One region of the Herbiconiux aconitum genome, then DNA from elsewhere that is predicted to be linked to it. Evidence: predicted binding sites of a transcription regulator. Region 1 holds the regulator's gene; each other region holds the start of a gene.
The links. The regulator LexA, encoded in region 1, represses DNA repair genes until DNA is damaged. The targets are predictions, from matches to a motif close to TCGAACANNTGTTCGA.
Positions count from the first base shown of each region.

Region 2: a site for LexA is predicted at 2,322-2,337, ahead of recA (recombinase RecA). Genes of this name have one in related genera too.
Region 3: a site for LexA is predicted at 1,305-1,320, ahead of N1027_RS16705 (HNH endonuclease signature motif containing protein). Genes of this name have one in related genera too.

Region 1 covers NZ_JANLCM010000002.1:1,636,643-1,642,180, reverse strand. Annotated here, with positions in the region: gene N1027_RS19235 (methylenetetrahydrofolate reductase) at 1-798, shown strand, start outside; gene metE (5-methyltetrahydropteroyltriglutamate--homocysteine S-methyltransferase) at 795-3,125, shown strand; gene lexA (transcriptional repressor LexA) at 3,313-3,987, opposite strand; gene N1027_RS19220 (LysM peptidoglycan-binding domain-containing protein) at 4,233-4,580, shown strand; gene N1027_RS19215 (histidinol-phosphate transaminase) at 4,635-5,538, shown strand, end outside.
Region 2 covers NZ_JANLCM010000003.1:58,719-64,256, forward strand. Annotated here, with positions in the region: gene N1027_RS19500 (FtsK/SpoIIIE family DNA translocase) at 1-387, shown strand, start outside; gene pgsA (CDP-diacylglycerol--glycerol-3-phosphate 3-phosphatidyltransferase) at 393-1,037, shown strand; gene N1027_RS19510 (CinA family protein) at 1,034-1,525, shown strand; gene N1027_RS19515 (helix-turn-helix domain-containing protein) at 1,691-1,999, shown strand; gene N1027_RS19520 (DUF3046 domain-containing protein) at 2,013-2,240, shown strand; gene recA (recombinase RecA) at 2,558-3,652, shown strand; gene N1027_RS19530 (regulatory protein RecX) at 3,659-4,291, shown strand; gene miaB (tRNA (N6-isopentenyl adenosine(37)-C2)-methylthiotransferase MiaB) at 4,368-5,538, shown strand, end outside.
Region 3 covers NZ_JANLCM010000002.1:1,103,940-1,109,477, forward strand. Annotated here, with positions in the region: gene N1027_RS16695 (helix-turn-helix transcriptional regulator) at 1-62, opposite strand, end outside; gene N1027_RS16700 (SDR family NAD(P)-dependent oxidoreductase) at 164-844, shown strand; gene N1027_RS16705 (HNH endonuclease signature motif containing protein) at 1,456-2,547, shown strand; gene N1027_RS16710 (transposase domain-containing protein) at 2,824-4,086, shown strand; gene N1027_RS16715 (hypothetical protein) at 4,231-4,710, shown strand; gene N1027_RS16720 (ice-binding family protein) at 4,817-5,538, shown strand, end outside.

The DNA of each region.
Region 1 (5,538 bases):
GATGCGTCGATCGACCTGCTGCGCCACATCCTCGACACCACGTCGGTGCGGCCGTTGGCTCATCTCACTTGCGTCGGCTCGTCGTATGCCGAGGCGACCACGGTCATCCGCGAGTTCCTCGAGGCAGGTGTCTCGAGCTTTCTCGCGCTGCGCGGCGACCCGCCCCGGGGTTCGAGCGAAGACGACGTCGTGCTGGGCGACCTGGGGAGCGCGAGCGAGTTGGTGCAGCTGATCCATCGGGTGCAGGCCGAGCGGATGCCCTACATCGAAGAAGACGTTCCTGGCCTTCCCCGGGCCTCCCGTGTCAAAGACGGACGCCGGAGGCTCGAGGTGTCGGTCGCGGCGTTCCCGAACGGGCATCCGCGGAGCAACGCCGGTTTTCACGACGTCGACGCGTTGCTCGCCAAGCAGGTCGCGGGCGCTGACTTCGCGATCACCCAACTGTTCTTCCACGCCGACGACTACCTCGGCTTCGTGGAGCGCGCCCGCGACGGCGGCGTCACGATGCCGATCGTGCCCGGCATCATGCCGGTCACCACGCCCACCCGGCTGCGGCGCATCGCGGAGCTCTCCGGTCAAGACGTTCCGGTCGACCTGATCCGTTCGCTCGAGGACGCTCCCGACGATGACGTGCGTTTCCGGATCGGGGTCGCGCACGCCTCCGATCTCGCCCGCACCGTGATCGTCGGTGGCGCCCCGTCTCTCCACCTCTACACCTTCAACCAGCACCACGCCGCACTCGCCGTCCTCCGCGAGTGCGGGCTCGTCCCCTCCCCACCGATCAAGGAATACGCATGAGCAACCAGACCTCGTTCCCTGCCGGCACCATCCTCGGCTACCCGCGCATCGGCCGTCGCCGCGAACTCAAGAAGGCCGTCGAAGCCTTCTGGGCGGGATCGATCAGCGCCGAGCAACTCGAGCGCACGGCGGCGGGCCTTCGTTCCGCCACCCGCGAGCGGCTTGTCGAGCTCGGCCTCGGCCAGAGTGACTCGTCGATCCCCGAGAGCTTCTCCTACTACGACCAGGTGCTGGATGCGGCGGTGACGGTGGGCGCCGTGCCCTCCCGCTTCGCCGACCTGGTCGACGCCGACGGGCGGATCGACCTCGCGGGCTACTTCACGATCGCACGCGGCGAGGGATCCCGGGCACCGCTCGAGATGACCAAGTGGTTCGACAGCAACTACCACTACCTCGTGCCCGAGATCGGACCGGAGACGGCCTTCTCGCTGGCGAGCGAGCGCATCCTCGACGAGTTCCTCGAGGCGAAGGCCGAAGGCTACCTCACGCGGCCCTCGATCGTGGGGCCGGTGACCTTCCTGCTGCTGAGCAAAGCGAGCGACGACGCCCCCGAGGGCTACCAGCCGCTCGATCGCCTCGCCGACCTGCTCCCGGTCTACCAGGAGCTGCTGGCGACGCTGGCCGAGGCCGGCGCCGAGTGGGTGCAGCTCGACGAGTCCGGGCTCGTCAGTGAGAGCGTCGACGTGCCGCGCGCCGTGACACTGGCGGCGGTCGAGAGCGCCTACGCGACGTTGACCACGGGGGAGCGCCCGTCGATCTTCGTGGCCTCCGCTTACAACAGTCTCGACGACGCGCTGCCGGTGCTCGTCGCATCCGGAGTCGAAGCCATCGGGCTCGACCTGGTGCGCGGATCGCTGCCGAACGCACTCGACCCCGCGCTCGGGCACCTGGGCGAGACCGTGCTGGTGGGCGGCGTCATCGACGGCCACAACATCTGGCGGGGCGACCTGGCTGCCGCCTACGACAAGCTCGAGGCACTCGGCGCGCTGACCTTCAACGTCTCGGTGTCATCGTCGACTTCGCTCTTCCACCTGCCGCACGACGTCGAGGACGAGTCGAAGCTCGACCCGCGCCTCGCGAGCTGGCTGGCCTTCGCCGACCAGAAAGTGCAACAGATCGCGACGCTCGCCCATGGACTCAGCGGAGGGCGCGTGGTCATCGAAGAGGAGCTCGATCAGGCGACCGCGGCTCTGGCCGACCGCCTGGCCGCGCCGGGTGTGCGCGACGGTGACGTGCGGTTGCGCGAAGCGGCCCTCAGCGGAGGTGACTTCGAGCGCGACGCCTACGCCGCCCGACTCGAGGCCCAGGAAGCGGCGCTCGGTTTGCCCTTCCTTCCCACCACCACGATCGGGTCGTTCCCCCAGACCGGCGACATCCGCCGGGCCCGAGCGCGTCTCGTGAAGGGCGAGCTCTCACCCGACGACTACAGCGAGCTGATGCGCGACGAGATCCGTCGCGTGGTGGAGCTGCAGGAGGAGATCGGACTCGACGTGCTCGTGCACGGGGAGCCCGAGCGCAACGACATGGTGCAGTACTTCGCCGAGAACCTCGACGGGTTCGCGGTGACCGAGAACGGCTGGGTGCAGTCCTACGGCAGCCGCTGCACGCGACCGTCGATCCTCTGGGGCGACGTGTCGCGGCCCGCCCCGATCACGGTCGACTGGTCGGTGTTCACGCAGAGCCTCACGTCGAAGCCGGTCAAGGGCATGCTCACCGGACCGGTCACCATCCTCGCCTGGTCGTTCGTGCGCGACGATCAGCCGCTCGGTGAGACCGCACGCCAGGTCGCCTTCGCGCTGCGCGACGAGATCCACGACCTGGAAGCCGCGGGCATCCCCATCGTGCAGGTCGACGAGCCGGCGCTCCGCGAGCTGCTGCCGCTGAAGAAGCGCGACCAGAACGCCTACCTCGACTGGTCGGTGGGATCGTTCAAGCTGGCGACCGCGGGGGTGCGGGCCTCGACCCAGATCCACACCCACCTCTGTTACTCGGAGTTCGGTGTGGTGATCGACGCCATCCGCAAGCTGGACGCCGACGTCACCTCCATCGAGGCGGCCCGCTCGCGCATGGAGGTCGTGCAGGACATCGAGGCGAGCGGCTTCGACCACGGGGTGGGCCCGGGCGTCTACGACATCCACTCGCCCCGCGTGCCGTCGGTCGAGGAGGTCACCGAGCTGCTGGAGAAGGCGCTCGCGTCGATCCCGGAGCGCCAGGTGTGGGTGAACCCCGACTGCGGTCTCAAGACGCGTGGCTACGACGAGACCGTTGCATCATTGCGCAACGTCTTGGAGGCCACCCGCCTGGTGCGCGCTCGCGTGGGTGTCTAGCTGCCGTGGGGCCCGTGCTTCGCGCGGGCTCCACGGGCGTCGCCGGTCCCTGCCCGGCGCCGCGCGACATGTTCGCGAGCGGTCGCTGACGCGGCCGCGCGCTCACCCTGGGTCGTCCTGGAGCGGCCTGTCGCGTTCGATCTCGTGCTGATCCACTCGGTGAGGGACGAGACCGCGTGAGATGGGCTCAGACCGCGCGGAGAACGGCGACCACTTTGCCGAGGACGGTGGCGAAGTCGCCGAGGATGGGCTCGAAGTTGCTGTTGCGGGGGAGCAGCCAGGTGTGACCGTCGCGCTGGCGGAAGACCTTGACCGTGGCCTCCTCGTCGAGCATGGCGGCCACGATGTCGCCGTTCTCTGCCGTGTTCTGCTGACGGATGACCACCCAGTCGCCGTCGCAGATCGCCGCGTCGATCATCGATTCGCCGACCACCTTCAACATGAAGAGGTCGCCGTTGCCGACGAGCTGGCGGGGGAGGGGGAAGACCTCGTCGACCTGCTGCTCGGCGGTGATCGGGATGCCTGCCGCGATGCGGCCGACCAGCGGCACGAGCGTCGCGTCGCCCACGGGTGGGGCGGAGTCGATGTCGGGGGTCTGATTCGCATCCGACCCCGGAACGTCGATCAGCACCTCCATCGCGCGCGGCCGGTTGGGATCGCGCCGGAGGTAACCGCTCAGCTCGAGCTGATTCAACTGATGCGTGACGCTCGACAGGGAGGAGAGCCCGACGGCGTCGCCGATCTCGCGCATGCTCGGCGGGTAGCCCCGCGCGATCACCGAGCGCTGGATGACGTCGAGGATGGCGAGCTGCTTGTCGCTCAGGCTCTTTCGCCGCCGGGTGCGGCCCGCATCGTTCGCCACGTCTACCTGCTTTCTGGTCGATCTGATCGCCTTCACCGCATCAATGTCGGTGGCTGGTGATTGAGTTCTCCTGTTGGTCGAAACTGTATCCGAGAACTGCTCGAAAACGTACATGAATTCGAGTGTGTCGCTGATTCTCGAAGACATTTCGACTTGACGACACGAAAAATCGAATATACATTCGGAACATAACTTCGCACCGGCGCTCCCGGCCGAGCGCCGGTGCGAATCCCTCAGGAGGAATCATGAGCTACGCAGCACCTCTCGGAACCGCACACGCCACTCGGCTGCGCATCACGTCCCGTGGTCGCAAAGTTCTCGCTGTGGTGATCGCTCTTCCCGCCATCACCGTGCTCGGCCTGCTCGCGATGTTCAGCGGTGGGTCCGCCATCGCCACGGGCAGCGCCGGATCGGCTGATTTCGACTACCTGACGGTCCAGGCCGGGCAGAGCCTCTGGGGCATCGCCGAGACGATCGCGCCGGATGCCGACCCGCGCGACGTGATCGCCGAGATCATGAGCCTCAACCAGCTGCACGAGTCCTCGGTGCAGCCGGGCCAGCGCATCGCCGTTCCGGTCGATTTGGCGAACTGATCCGTCAAGGTCGACGGGGCGAGTCGGCCGACCTCGGGCGGTAGAATTCCTCGGGTGACTTCACTCGATGATCTGCCCATTCGAGACGACCTCCGCGGTCTCAGCCCCTACGGCGCTCCGCACCTGCACCTGCCGGTGGAACTGAACGTCAACGAGAACACCCATCCGATTCCCGAAGACGTGGCGCGCGACATCATCGAGTCCATCGCCCGCGAGCTGCTCACCGTCAACCGCTACCCCGACCGCGAGTTCACCGCTCTGCGCGACTCGCTCGCCGGCTACCTCGGTGCCGGCCTCACGCGCGACAACATCTGGGCCGCCAACGGTTCCAACGAAGTGCTGCAGCAGATCCTGATGGCCTTCGGCGGGCCCGGCCGTTCGGTGCTCGGCTTCCCGCCCACCTACTCCATGCACTCGATCATCGCCGCCGCCACCGGCACCCGCTGGATCGCGGGGGAGCGCGACGAGGGCTTCGAGATCTCGCCCGAGACCGCGGTCGACTGGATCGAGCGCACGAATCCCGACATCGTCTTCTTCTGCTCGCCGAATAATCCCACGGGAACCGCGCTCGGTCTCGATACGATCGCGGCGGCATACGACGCGACCGACGGCATCGTGGTGGTCGACGAGGCCTACGCCGAGTTCACGCCGAGCGACGAACCGGATGCACTGAGCCTGCTCGAGGGGCGGCCGCGTCTCATCGTCTCCCGCACCATGAGCAAAGCCTTCGCCTTCGCCGGTGCCCGCCTCGGCTACCTCGCGGCCGACCCGGCGGTGACGGATGCCCTGCGTCTTGTGCGCCTGCCCTACCACCTCTCCGCACTCACCCAGGCGGCGGCCGTTGCCGCCCTGGCCCACGCCCCCGAGATGCTCGCGATGGTCGACGACATCAAGGCCCAGCGCGACCGCATCATCGAGGGCCTCAGCGCGCTGGGCTACTCACCGTGGCCGAGCGCCT
Region 2 (5,538 bases), on a different contig from region 1:
CTGCTGCAGGCGGCCGAGCTCGTGGTGAACACGCAGTTCGGTTCGACCTCGATGCTGCAGCGCAAGCTCAAGGTGGGGTTCGCGAAGGCCGGCCGCCTGATGGATCTCCTCGAGTCGCGCGAGATCGTCGGCCCCTCCGAGGGCTCGAAGGCCCGCGACGTGCTGGTGACCGCGGAGCAGCTGCCCGAAGTGCTCGCGATGCTGCGCGGCGAGACGACCGCCGCGGCCTCCACGGCTGCGGCACCTGCTGCGCCCTCGGGGCCGTCGACGTCGGGCGCCGGCGTCTCACCGGGTCACGCGCCGTATCCTTCGGCCTCCCTCGACCAGTACCCTGAGGTGGAGGGCGACTCAGACGAGGATGCCTGGGGGTTGACCGGCAGGGAGTGATCGCGGTGGCGAACGACGGGGCTGAAGCGGCGCTGCCCAAGCCGAGCAACTGGAACCTGCCGAACGCGATCACGGTCATCCGTATCCTGCTCGCACCGGTCTTCTTCATCATGCTGCTCGTCGACGACGGGCAAGACGGTTGGCTCCGCTGGGCGGCCGCCGTGCTGTTCATCCTGGCCATCGCCACCGACGGCATCGACGGCCACATCGCCCGCAGCCGCAACCTCGTCACCGATCTCGGCAAGCTGCTCGATCCGATCGCCGACAAGATCCTCACCGGCGCGGCCCTGGTCGGTCTCTCCATTCTCGCCGAGCTGCCCTGGTGGGTCACCATCGTCATCCTCGTGCGCGAGGTGGGCATCACGGTCTGGCGCTTCGTGCAGCTGTCGGATCGGGTCATCCCGGCCTCCCGAGGTGGCAAGCTCAAGACCCTGGTGCAGTCGATCGCGATCTCGCTCGCGTTGCTGCCCTTCCCGAGCCTCCTCGGAGACTGGGTGAACTGGGTCAACGGCGTGTTCATGGCTCTCGCGCTCATCCTCACCGTGGTCACCGGCATCGACTACCTCGTGCAGGCCTGGCGGCTGAACCGCACGCCGCCGCCCACGTCGCCGTCCTCGCCGTCCGCGTCTCCGCCTTCGCCGCAGCGATGAGTGTCGAGCCGGATGCGCGCGCCGAGCGGATCGTCGCCACCCTGACGGCGCGTCACGTCACCCTCGCCGTGGCCGAGTCGCTGACCGGCGGTCTGCTGACGGCCGCCTTCGTGGCGGTGCCCGGCGCATCCGTCGTGCTGCGCGGGGGAGTGGTGGCCTACGACACGGCCATCAAGCACAGCGTTCTCGGCGTCGACGCCGAGGTCTTGGCGGCGCACGGGCCCGTGCACCCGGATGTCGCGCGGCAGATGGCGGTCGGCGTGCGCACCGCGCTCGCACTCGACGGGGTCGAACCCGAGATCGGCATCTCGACCACGGGGGTCGCCGGCCCGGATGCGCAGGACGGGCATCCGCCGGGCACCGCGTTCGTCGGCGTGGCCGTCGGAGGATCGGTTCGGAGCTACGCTCTCGAACTCGACGGCGACCGCAACACCGTCCGGGCCGCGGTGGTGAGCGCGGCGTTGCGTTTCCTGGAAGAATCCTTGTGAAGCACCAGCGCGGGAATGTGACGCGTTTCGATCTCGTTACATCTGATGTCATTCACAAGATATGTCCAGTCCCAGTCGTTTAGAGTTTCTGCTACGAACCACTGCCGTGAGGCGGGTTCGAGTGCCACTTGAAATTGACCGTGACGGGAACGCAAGGAGGGTCCAGTGATTCTAGTTCGTCAGGAAATCGGCGACGTGCTTCGGGACTTCCGCCTGCAGAAGGGCCGCACCCTTCGTCAAGTGGCAAGTAAGGCGAGCGTTGCGCTCGGCTACCTGAGCGAGGTCGAGCGAGGCCAGAAAGAGGCCTCGAGCGAGATTCTCGCATCGGTCGCCGAGGCACTCGACACCCCGATCTCCGTCATCATGCGCGAGGTGGGCGATCGTCTAGCGGTCGTCGAGGGCATCGATCCCATCCCCGACACCATCCCCGATGAGTTCGTCGCCGACTTCGACGCCGACCTCGTGGTTCGTTGATTCGACCCGCTGAGTGAGACTGAGCGAGTTCCGGCAGGCGGTCGTCGACGAGTTCGGTGAGTCCTACGGGCAGGTCGTCACGAGCGACCTGGTGCTCGTGGATCTCGGTGATCGAAGCCCTGAGCAGGCGTTGAAAGCAGGAATCTCCCCGCGAGAGGTGTGGCTCGCAGTGTGTCGAGCGGCGGATGTACCGGCCTCGCGCTGGCACGGGGCAGGATTGCCCGCACAACCCAGAAGCTGAAATGAAGGCCCCGGATGCGTCCGGGGCCTTTTTTCGCGCCCTTCGGCATTCGAAGATGGGCCGGGACACGCCGCGCATTTCTCGAAGATATGTTCGGAAGCGGGTAGTGTTCTGCACATCGGGAGACTCCGAGAAGTTCTCCACAGATCGGATGCCGGTCGACTCAATGTCGGACGGTATCCGTACCGTGGTCCTCGTTCGACGAACTCCCCGTAACGCCTTGTCGTTGCCATCCGGAAACCTTCGGACGCACACGACAGCCTGTGGGCACACCGACGCAGCCGAAGAGGCCGCACACCGATTAGAAGGAGACCGAAATGCCGTCAGACGCAAATCGTGAGAAGGCACTCGAAACCGCGCTCGCCCAGATCGACCGCCAGTTCGGCAAGGGATCGGTCATGCGGCTGGGCAGCGACGAACGCGCCCCGGTCGAGGTCGTTCCCACCGGGTCGATCGCCTTGGATGTCGCGCTCGGCATCGGGGGGCTGCCGCGTGGGCGCATCGTGGAGATCTACGGTCCTGAGTCGTCGGGTAAGACCACCCTGACCTTGCACGCCATCGCCAACGCGCAGCGCGCCGGTGGCATCGCGGCCTTCATCGACGCCGAGCACGCGCTCGACCCGGAGTATGCGAAGAAGCTGGGCGTCGATATCGACGCTCTCCTGGTCTCGCAGCCCGACACGGGTGAGCAGGCGCTCGAGATCGCCGACATGCTGGTGCGTTCGGGTTCTATCGATCTCATCGTCATCGACTCGGTGGCGGCCCTCGTGCCGCGTGCCGAGATCGAAGGTGAGATGGGCGACTCCCACGTCGGTCTGCAGGCCCGTCTCATGTCGCAGGCCCTCCGCAAGCTCACGGGCGGGCTCAGCCAGACCAACACGACCATGATCTTCATCAACCAGCTGCGCGAGAAAATCGGTGTGTTCTTCGGCAGCCCCGAGACCACGGCCGGTGGTAAGGCGCTGAAGTTCTATGCGTCGGTGCGGCTCGACATCCGTCGCATCGAAACCCTCAAGGAGGGCACCGAGGCAGTTGGAAACCGCACCCGCGTCAAGGTCGTGAAGAACAAGATGGCGCCGCCGTTCAAGCAAGCCGAGTTCGACATCCTCTACGGTGTGGGCATCTCTCGCGAGGGCAGCCTGATCGACTTCGGTGTCGAGCACGAGATCGTGCGCAAGTCGGGGGCGTGGTACACCTACGACGGCGATCAGCTCGGCCAGGGCAAAGAGAACTCGCGTCGCTTCCTGCTCGAGAACCCCGACATCGCGCTCGAGATCGAGAACAAGATCCTTGCCAAGCTCGGCATCGGTGAGGCCGGAGCCGCAGCGGTCGCATCCGCAGCGGCTGCAGCGGCAGTGGCGGGCAACGTCGATCCGATCGCACCCAAGATCGCTTCGCGAAAGGGTGCGTAGCGCACGATGAACGACGTCATCAGCCTGGACTCCGTTCGTCGGGGGCGCGGCAAGCACCCGGCGGGCGGGGCCGGCTGGGGCGCCGCATCCGTTGTTCGCTCCGAGCCGGAGGCCGATGAGATCGAGTCCGAGCCTGAACTCTCCGATGAGGAGCGTCTGGCTCGGGTGAGCGACACCGTGGTGCGCGCACTGGGCAGACGGCAGCTCTCCGTGCTCGAGACGCAGGAGCTGCTGGTGGCCCAGGGTGCCACGGCCGACGAGGCCGAAGTGCTCGTGGCGCGCTACGAAGAGCTCGGCTACCTCGACGACTCGGCCCTTGCCGAGACGCTCGTGGAGCGACTGAGCGAGCGCAACCACAAGAGTCGCGGGGTCATCGCCCGCGAGCTCTCGGCCCGCAAGATACCCGGTCCGTTGGTCGCCGCAGCCCTCGAGCAGCTCGACGAGGGGCACGAGTTCGACCTCGCGCTGGAGGCCGCGCTGAAGCGGATCGGTCAGCTTTCGAGCTACGACGACACCACGGCCGAGCGCCGCCTCGTGGGGTTTCTCACGAGGCGCGGGTTCGCATCCGGAGTCGTGCGCGAAGTCACCCGCCGAGCGATGGCCACGCGCAAATCGGTGGGCGGTCCGCGCTTCCGCTGATGCGGCGCTGGTTCGCCGTGCCGGTGTGGTGGGGCTGGCGCAGCTCACGGGCAGGGTTTCGTAGACTGGTCGCACCATGAGCACCGTCAGCGAAGCCCCCACCGTCATTGCGATGTCGGATGCGTCTCACGACGCGTCGGGGCGTGCACGCACCTACGAGGTGCGCACCTTCGGGTGCCAGATGAACGTGCACGACTCCGAGCGACTGAGCGGATCACTCGAGGCGGCCGGTTACGTGCGCGCCGAGGGCGTCGAAGCCGACGTCGTGGTCATCAACACCTGCGCCGTGCGCGAGAACGCCGACAACAAGCTCTACGGCAACCTTGGCCACCTCGCCTCCGTCAAGCGGCGGCACGAGGGCATGCAGATCGCCGTGGGCGGGTGTCTGGCGCAGAAGGACAAGAACGTCATCCTCGACAAGGCGCCCTGGGTCGACGTCGTGTTCGGCACGCACAACATGGGGGCCCTGCCGAGCCTGCTCGAGCGTGCGCGTCACAATGATGCCGCGCAGATCGAGATCCTGGAGTCGCTCGAGACCTTCCCGTCGACGCTGCCGACCAAGCGCGACTCGACCTACAGCGGCTGGGTCTCGATCTCGGTCGGCTGCAACAACACCTGCACCTTCTGCATCGTGCCCTCGCTCCGCGGCAAAGAGAAAGACCGCCGGCCGGGCGAGGTGCTGGCAGAGATCCAGTCCCTGGTCGACGACGGGGCGATCGAGGTCACCCTGCTCGGCCAGAACGTCAACTCCTACGGCGTCGAGTTCGGCGACCGCTTCGCCTTCGGCAAGCTACTGCGCGCGGCCGGTCAGATCGAAGGCCTCGAGCGCATCCGCTTCACCAGTCCGCACCCTGCGGCATTCACCGACGACGTCATCGACGCCATGGCGGAGACCCCGTCGGTCATGCCGCAGCTGCACATGCCCCTGCAGTCGGGTTCGGATCGCATCCTGCGAGCGATGCGCCGTTCCTACCGCTCGGCGAAGTTCCTCGGCATCCTCGACCGGGTGCGCGAGAAGATCCCGAACGCCGCCATCACCACCGACATCATCGTCGGATTCCCGGGCGAGACTGAAGACGACTTCCTCGAGACGATGCGCGTCGTCGAGGAGGCGCGATTCGCCTCCGCGTTCACTTTCCAATACTCCATCCGCCCGGGCACTCCGGCGGCGACGCTGCCCGACCAGGTTCCGCACGAGATCGTGCAGGAGCGTTACGAGCGCCTGGCGGCCCTGCAAGATCGCATCT
Region 3 (5,538 bases), 530 kb from region 1:
CCGACATCCGCTGGACTGACGCGGTCGCGCCAGGCTCGGAGCACGCTGGCGAATTCGCTCATGCCTCCATCCTGTCTCCTGCGGATGTGTGCCGGGTGGTACTGCTGGTCCCACCGTCCACGGGTGCCTGGGCGATGCGCGGCGCCGCCCGCAATCTGGACTCATGACAACAACACTCATCACCGGCGCCAACAAGAGCCTCGGCCTCGAAACCGCCCGACGCCTGATCGACGCCGGCCACACCGTGTACGCCGGGATGCGCGACCCCAAGAACGGCGATGCGGCACGTGCTCTCGGGGCTCGGGTCGTGCAGCTCGACGTCACCGACCAGGCGAGTGTCGACGGTGCACTCGCCACCCTGCCCGAACTCGACGTGCTCGTGAACAACGCCGGCATCCTCGGAACCTCGTTCGGAGTCGACGACCTCTCCGTTGCGGCGATGTCGACCGTGTTCGACACCAACGTGCTCGGAATCGCACGTGTCACGCAGGCGGCTCTTCCTCTGCTCGGTCGATCGGCGAATCCGGTCATCGTGAATGTGGCGTCGGGCGTCGGCTGGCCGCGGTTCCTCAGCACCGAGGGGCGTGACGAGTTCCCGGTGGCGGCCATCCCATACGCGTCGTCCAAGGCAGCGGTGATCACATTGACCGTGCAGTATGCGAAGAATCTGCCCGGCTTTCGGGTGAACGTGAGCGACCCCGGCTACACCTCCACCGACTTCAACCGGCACAGCGGTCACCAGACGGTGACGGAGGGAACGGATGCGACGGTGCGGCTCGCGCAGGTCGCCGCCGATGGGCCCACGGGCGAGTTCCACGATCGGGAGGGGCGCATCGAGTATTGACCTGTCGGGGCGGAGGCGCGGGCGCGGGCGCCGGCGCCGGCGAACCTCGGGGCGATGTCGGTGGGTGGTGGTTGACTTATCCTCATGAAGCAGTCGCGCGTCGCATTCACCCCTGAGCCCTCCCAGGGCCCGGATGCGCGGGGTCGCGACGGGGTCGGTGCCGGGTTCGACGTGGGCGGTGCCGGGGTCGATGAGCTCGGTGCCGGGTTCGATGAGCTCGGTGCGCTGTTCGACGCGGAGGTGCGGTCCATCGTGGCCGAAGCGGCCGTGGTCGCCGCGTCCGACGCCCGCCGCGCCCGGCACGTCGCGAAAGCCGCCACCCTCGCCGACCGGATGGCCCGGCTCGACGGTTCCGCCGCGACCGCGGCCGGGCGGGAATGGGCCCGCCGTAGGCTCGCCACCGAGATCGCCTGCGCCACCCGCCGCTCCGAGCGCGCCATCACCATCCTGATCGGCGACAGCGAACACCTCGTCGACGAGCTCCCCCTCACCCTGGCAGCCCTTGAACAGGGCACCATCTCCTACCCGCACGCCCGAGCCATGATCGGCCACGCCAGCACCCTCCCAGCACCCTCCCGGAACCCTCGCGCGGAGCGTTCGAGCAGCACCTCCTGCCACACGCCGAGGCTCTCCCCCCGCACCGCTTCGACGACCGGGCCCGACGCCTCCGTGAGAAGACCCACCCGGAATCGATCATCACCCGCACGAAGGCCGCGCGAGAAGATCGGCACGTGCGCTTCCAGCCCGACTGCGACGGCATGGCCACCCTCTCCCACTACCTCCCTGCCGTCGATGCGTTGGCCATCGACGACTTGATCGACAAGATCGCCCGCGCCACCCGCACCACCGCTACGAGTGCCGCGCGGGGCACCGACGCCGATCCCCGCACGCATGCGCAGCGCCGCAGCGACGCCCTCACCGACCTGATCCTCGGCCGGGGCGACCGGCCCCGCATCACCCCCACCATCCTCATCACCGCACCCGCCACCACCATCGCCGGCACGTCCGACCAACCCGGCGACCTGCACGGCTACGGCCCCATCGACCCCGCCACCACCCGCGCCATCGCCGCGACCGCACCCACCTTCCTCCGCGCCCTCCTCAGCCCCGAAACCGGCCAACCAACCACCATCACCCGCCACCGCCACCGCCCCGTCGCCGACCACCCGAACCCCAGTCCAACCACCCAAACCAGAACACCACGCCACAATCACCCCAGCCCCACCGCCAATCCCCACCACCCGGACGCAGGCCCGACGGAAGCACCACCTGACGGTCGCGACCGCTACACCCCGTCACCCGCCCTCCGCACCGCGCTCACCCTGCTCGACGAAACCTGCCGCTTCCCCGACTGCGGCCGCCGCGCAGCACGCTGCGAACTCGACCACACGAAGGCCTGGGCCGAGGGCGGCACCACCACCCCCGATAACCTCGCCCACCTGTGCTCGCGCCACCACCACCTCAAACACGAAGGCGGCTGGACCGTCACTCCCGCCCAAGACGACACCCGAACCCTCACCTGGACCAGCCCCCGAGGCGCCCCCTACTCGACCGCCCCACCAGAGGCTTCACCACCACCACCACCACCACCGTCACCGTCACCGCCACCGCCACCGCCACCGCCACCGCCACCGCCACCGCCACCGCCACCGCCACCGAACACCTCACCACCAGCGACCTTCGGCAGCTATCCACCTCCCTAACGAACCCGCGGCGAGTAGGGCGGGAACTCGCACGGCCGTCCCGAGAAGTTGAGGGGTGTGGTGGGTTTCGGGTTGGGGCGCCTTTGAGCTCCGCTCAACCGAAGCCCCAACCCGAAACCCACCACAGCCCGACCCCACCACACCCCGGCCCCTCCACAGCCCGTCCCGTCCCGTCCCGTCCCGTACCAACCCCACCACCACGAAGCGCTAGACCCAACCCGACACATCCCGACGCAAACAACCGTTTACTTAACCCAGACTGGCTATGCTCAACACATGCCTCGATCGGGTTGGATCAAACCAGATGTCGACCATCGACTCTCCGACCACCTGGCCTTCGCCATGCTGACGAGGGTCTACCCGCCCGACGTCGTCGACGAGGTCATCGCCGAGGTCGGCCGTCTACAGCGCCGCACCCGGATGCTGCCCTCGCGCATCGTCGTCTACTACGTGCTCGGGCTGGCCCTGTTCTCGAACTCGTCCTACGACGAAGTCATCCGACTCTTGATCGCCGGCCAGTCGTGGTCGTCGGGGTGGTCGCAGTCCTGGCCGGTGCCCACCAAGGCCGCCCTGTACAAGGCGCGACTGCGACTCGGTCCCGAACCGCTGCATCTGCTGTTCGACCGCGTCGCCCAACCCATCGCCACCCCCGGCAGTGATGCCGGCTCCTATCGCGGCCGGCGACTGCTCGGAATGGACGTCATCTCCCTCGCCATCCCGGGAACACCCGCCAATGAAGCCGAGTTCGCGGGCCCGATCCCGCAGACCGACGCGGACCCCACGGCCGCAGCAGCCGACACCGCCACCACAGCCACAGCCACAGCCACAGCCACCACCAGAGCCGCCGCCACGTCCACAGGCACAGCCACCGGCACCAGCCCTTCGCGTCGGCTCTCGGTGCGGGTACTGGGTCTCACCGAGCTCGGCACAGGCGCGGTGATCGGCGCATCCATCGGCGGCGCGCACGACGAGCTCAGCGCCAGTGCAGCCGACCTGCTCCCCGCTCTGGGTCCAGGTCAGCTCCTGCTCGGCGCACCGGAGTTGTACGACCCACAGCTCTGGGCCCGAGCCGCGGCCACCGGAGCCGACCTGCTCTGGGAGCTCCCACCCGAGGTCGCGTTCGCCGTCGACTCGCGTCACGCCGACGGGTCGTTCAGCGCGCGAATCGCAACGAGTCCCGACGGCCCACCGCAGTCATCCGACAGCCACCCCGTGCGCATCGTCGAACATCCGGTATCAGCCGGAGGCAGAGCCGTCTCGGCGATCGGCGATTCGCACCGGCGCTACGCCACCACCCTCCACGACCCCGATGCCGACCCGGCCGTCGATCTCGTCGGCCTTCTCTCGAGGCGTCGCAGTTTGGCCTCCGCTTTCGACGAGTTCCGGGCTCACCGCAATAGTCCTCAGGTCGTGTTGCGGTCGAAGATCCCAGCCGGGGTGCGGCAGGAGATCTACGGCTATCTCTGCGTGCACTACGCGATGCGCTGGATCATGAACGCTCCCGATACGCACGCCCTCGACGTCGAATTCACCCATTAAGTAAACGATTCTTCAATTCTGCTTGTCCTGATGGACGATCCCGTGGTAGACCTCACGTGGTAGCTCCGATTGGGGGGGCGGTCCCTTCGGTGGAAAGCGTCGAGGCTGCAAGCCACAGGCACGACAAATCAGGGGGAGGCCATCATGGCCAGAACGATTCGGCGCGGAAAAAAGCGCATCACCATCGGTGTCATCGCATTGCTGACAGTCGCCGGCGCGGGGGCCGCGTTCGCGTACTGGACCTCGACGGGTAGCGGCACCGGAGCCGCCACCACGGGCGAGAGCGTCGCGTTCACCATCACCAGCGAGACCGCTGTCGGCACGATCGCCCCCGGCAACGCCGGACAGACCGTCGACTTCACCGTCACGAACCCGGGCGAGGGCTCGCAGTATCTCACCACGGTGACGGTCGCGCTGGCCACCGCCGCGGGTGTGCCGTGGGTGCCGGCGGGCGATTGTTCGATCGACGACTACGTGGCCACCATCAGCACGGCACCGCCCGCCGGACAGATCGCCGCCGGCGCATCGGTCGACGGCACCGCGACGGTGACGCTCACGAACACCGCCGAGAACCAGAACGACTGCCAGGGCCAGACGGTCCCGCTGTACTTCGAGGCGTCCTAAGCACCAACCGAGCGTCTCCGGATGCGTCGCCGTCACGCGGCGCATCCGGAGCACCCGGCCGGACCGTTCCATGAATAGATCCACTTCCACCCAGCAGGCATCTCGGATGCGCCGTACCGGCCGATCCGCGTTCGTCCTCCTCGCCTCTTTCGCGCTCGTCGCAACGGGCGCATCGTCAGCCTCGGCCTACTGGACCGCTGCCGGTTCGAACGCCTCGCAGGCCACGACGTCGACACTCGGCCCACCCACCGGCGTGACGGTGCCCGCGACCGCGGTCGCCTCCGTTCCCGTCAGCTGGACGGCTTCAGCCGGGGCCGTCACCCCCGAGGGCTACTACGTCACCCGCAGCGACGCCGCCGACGGCACCGGCACCGTCGCCGCCTGTTCAACCGGCCCGACCGCGCTCACCGCGGCGACCTCGTGTTCCGATCCGGCCGCCGCGGGCGCCTACCGCTACACCGTCACCGCGGTCTACCGGTCATGGACGAAAGCCAGCGAACCCAGCGCAGCCGTCACCGTCTCCGATCCATCACTGCTCGGGGCGGCGCAGAGCTACTCCGTGCTGGCGTACACCGCCGTGGTGAACACCTCGACCTCCGTCATCAGCGGCGACGTCGGGGTCAGCCCCAGCATCGCGGTGTCCGGCTTCCCGCCCGGGCAGGTCGGCGGCGACATCCATGCCGGCGACGCCCATGCCGCGGCCGGGCAGGTCGCGGTCGACGCCGCACTCACCGAGCTGAGCGCACGAGCTCCGGATGACGTGATCGTCGGCGACCTGGGTGGCCGCACTCTCACGGCCGGCACCTATCACTCGGTCGCCGCCCTCGC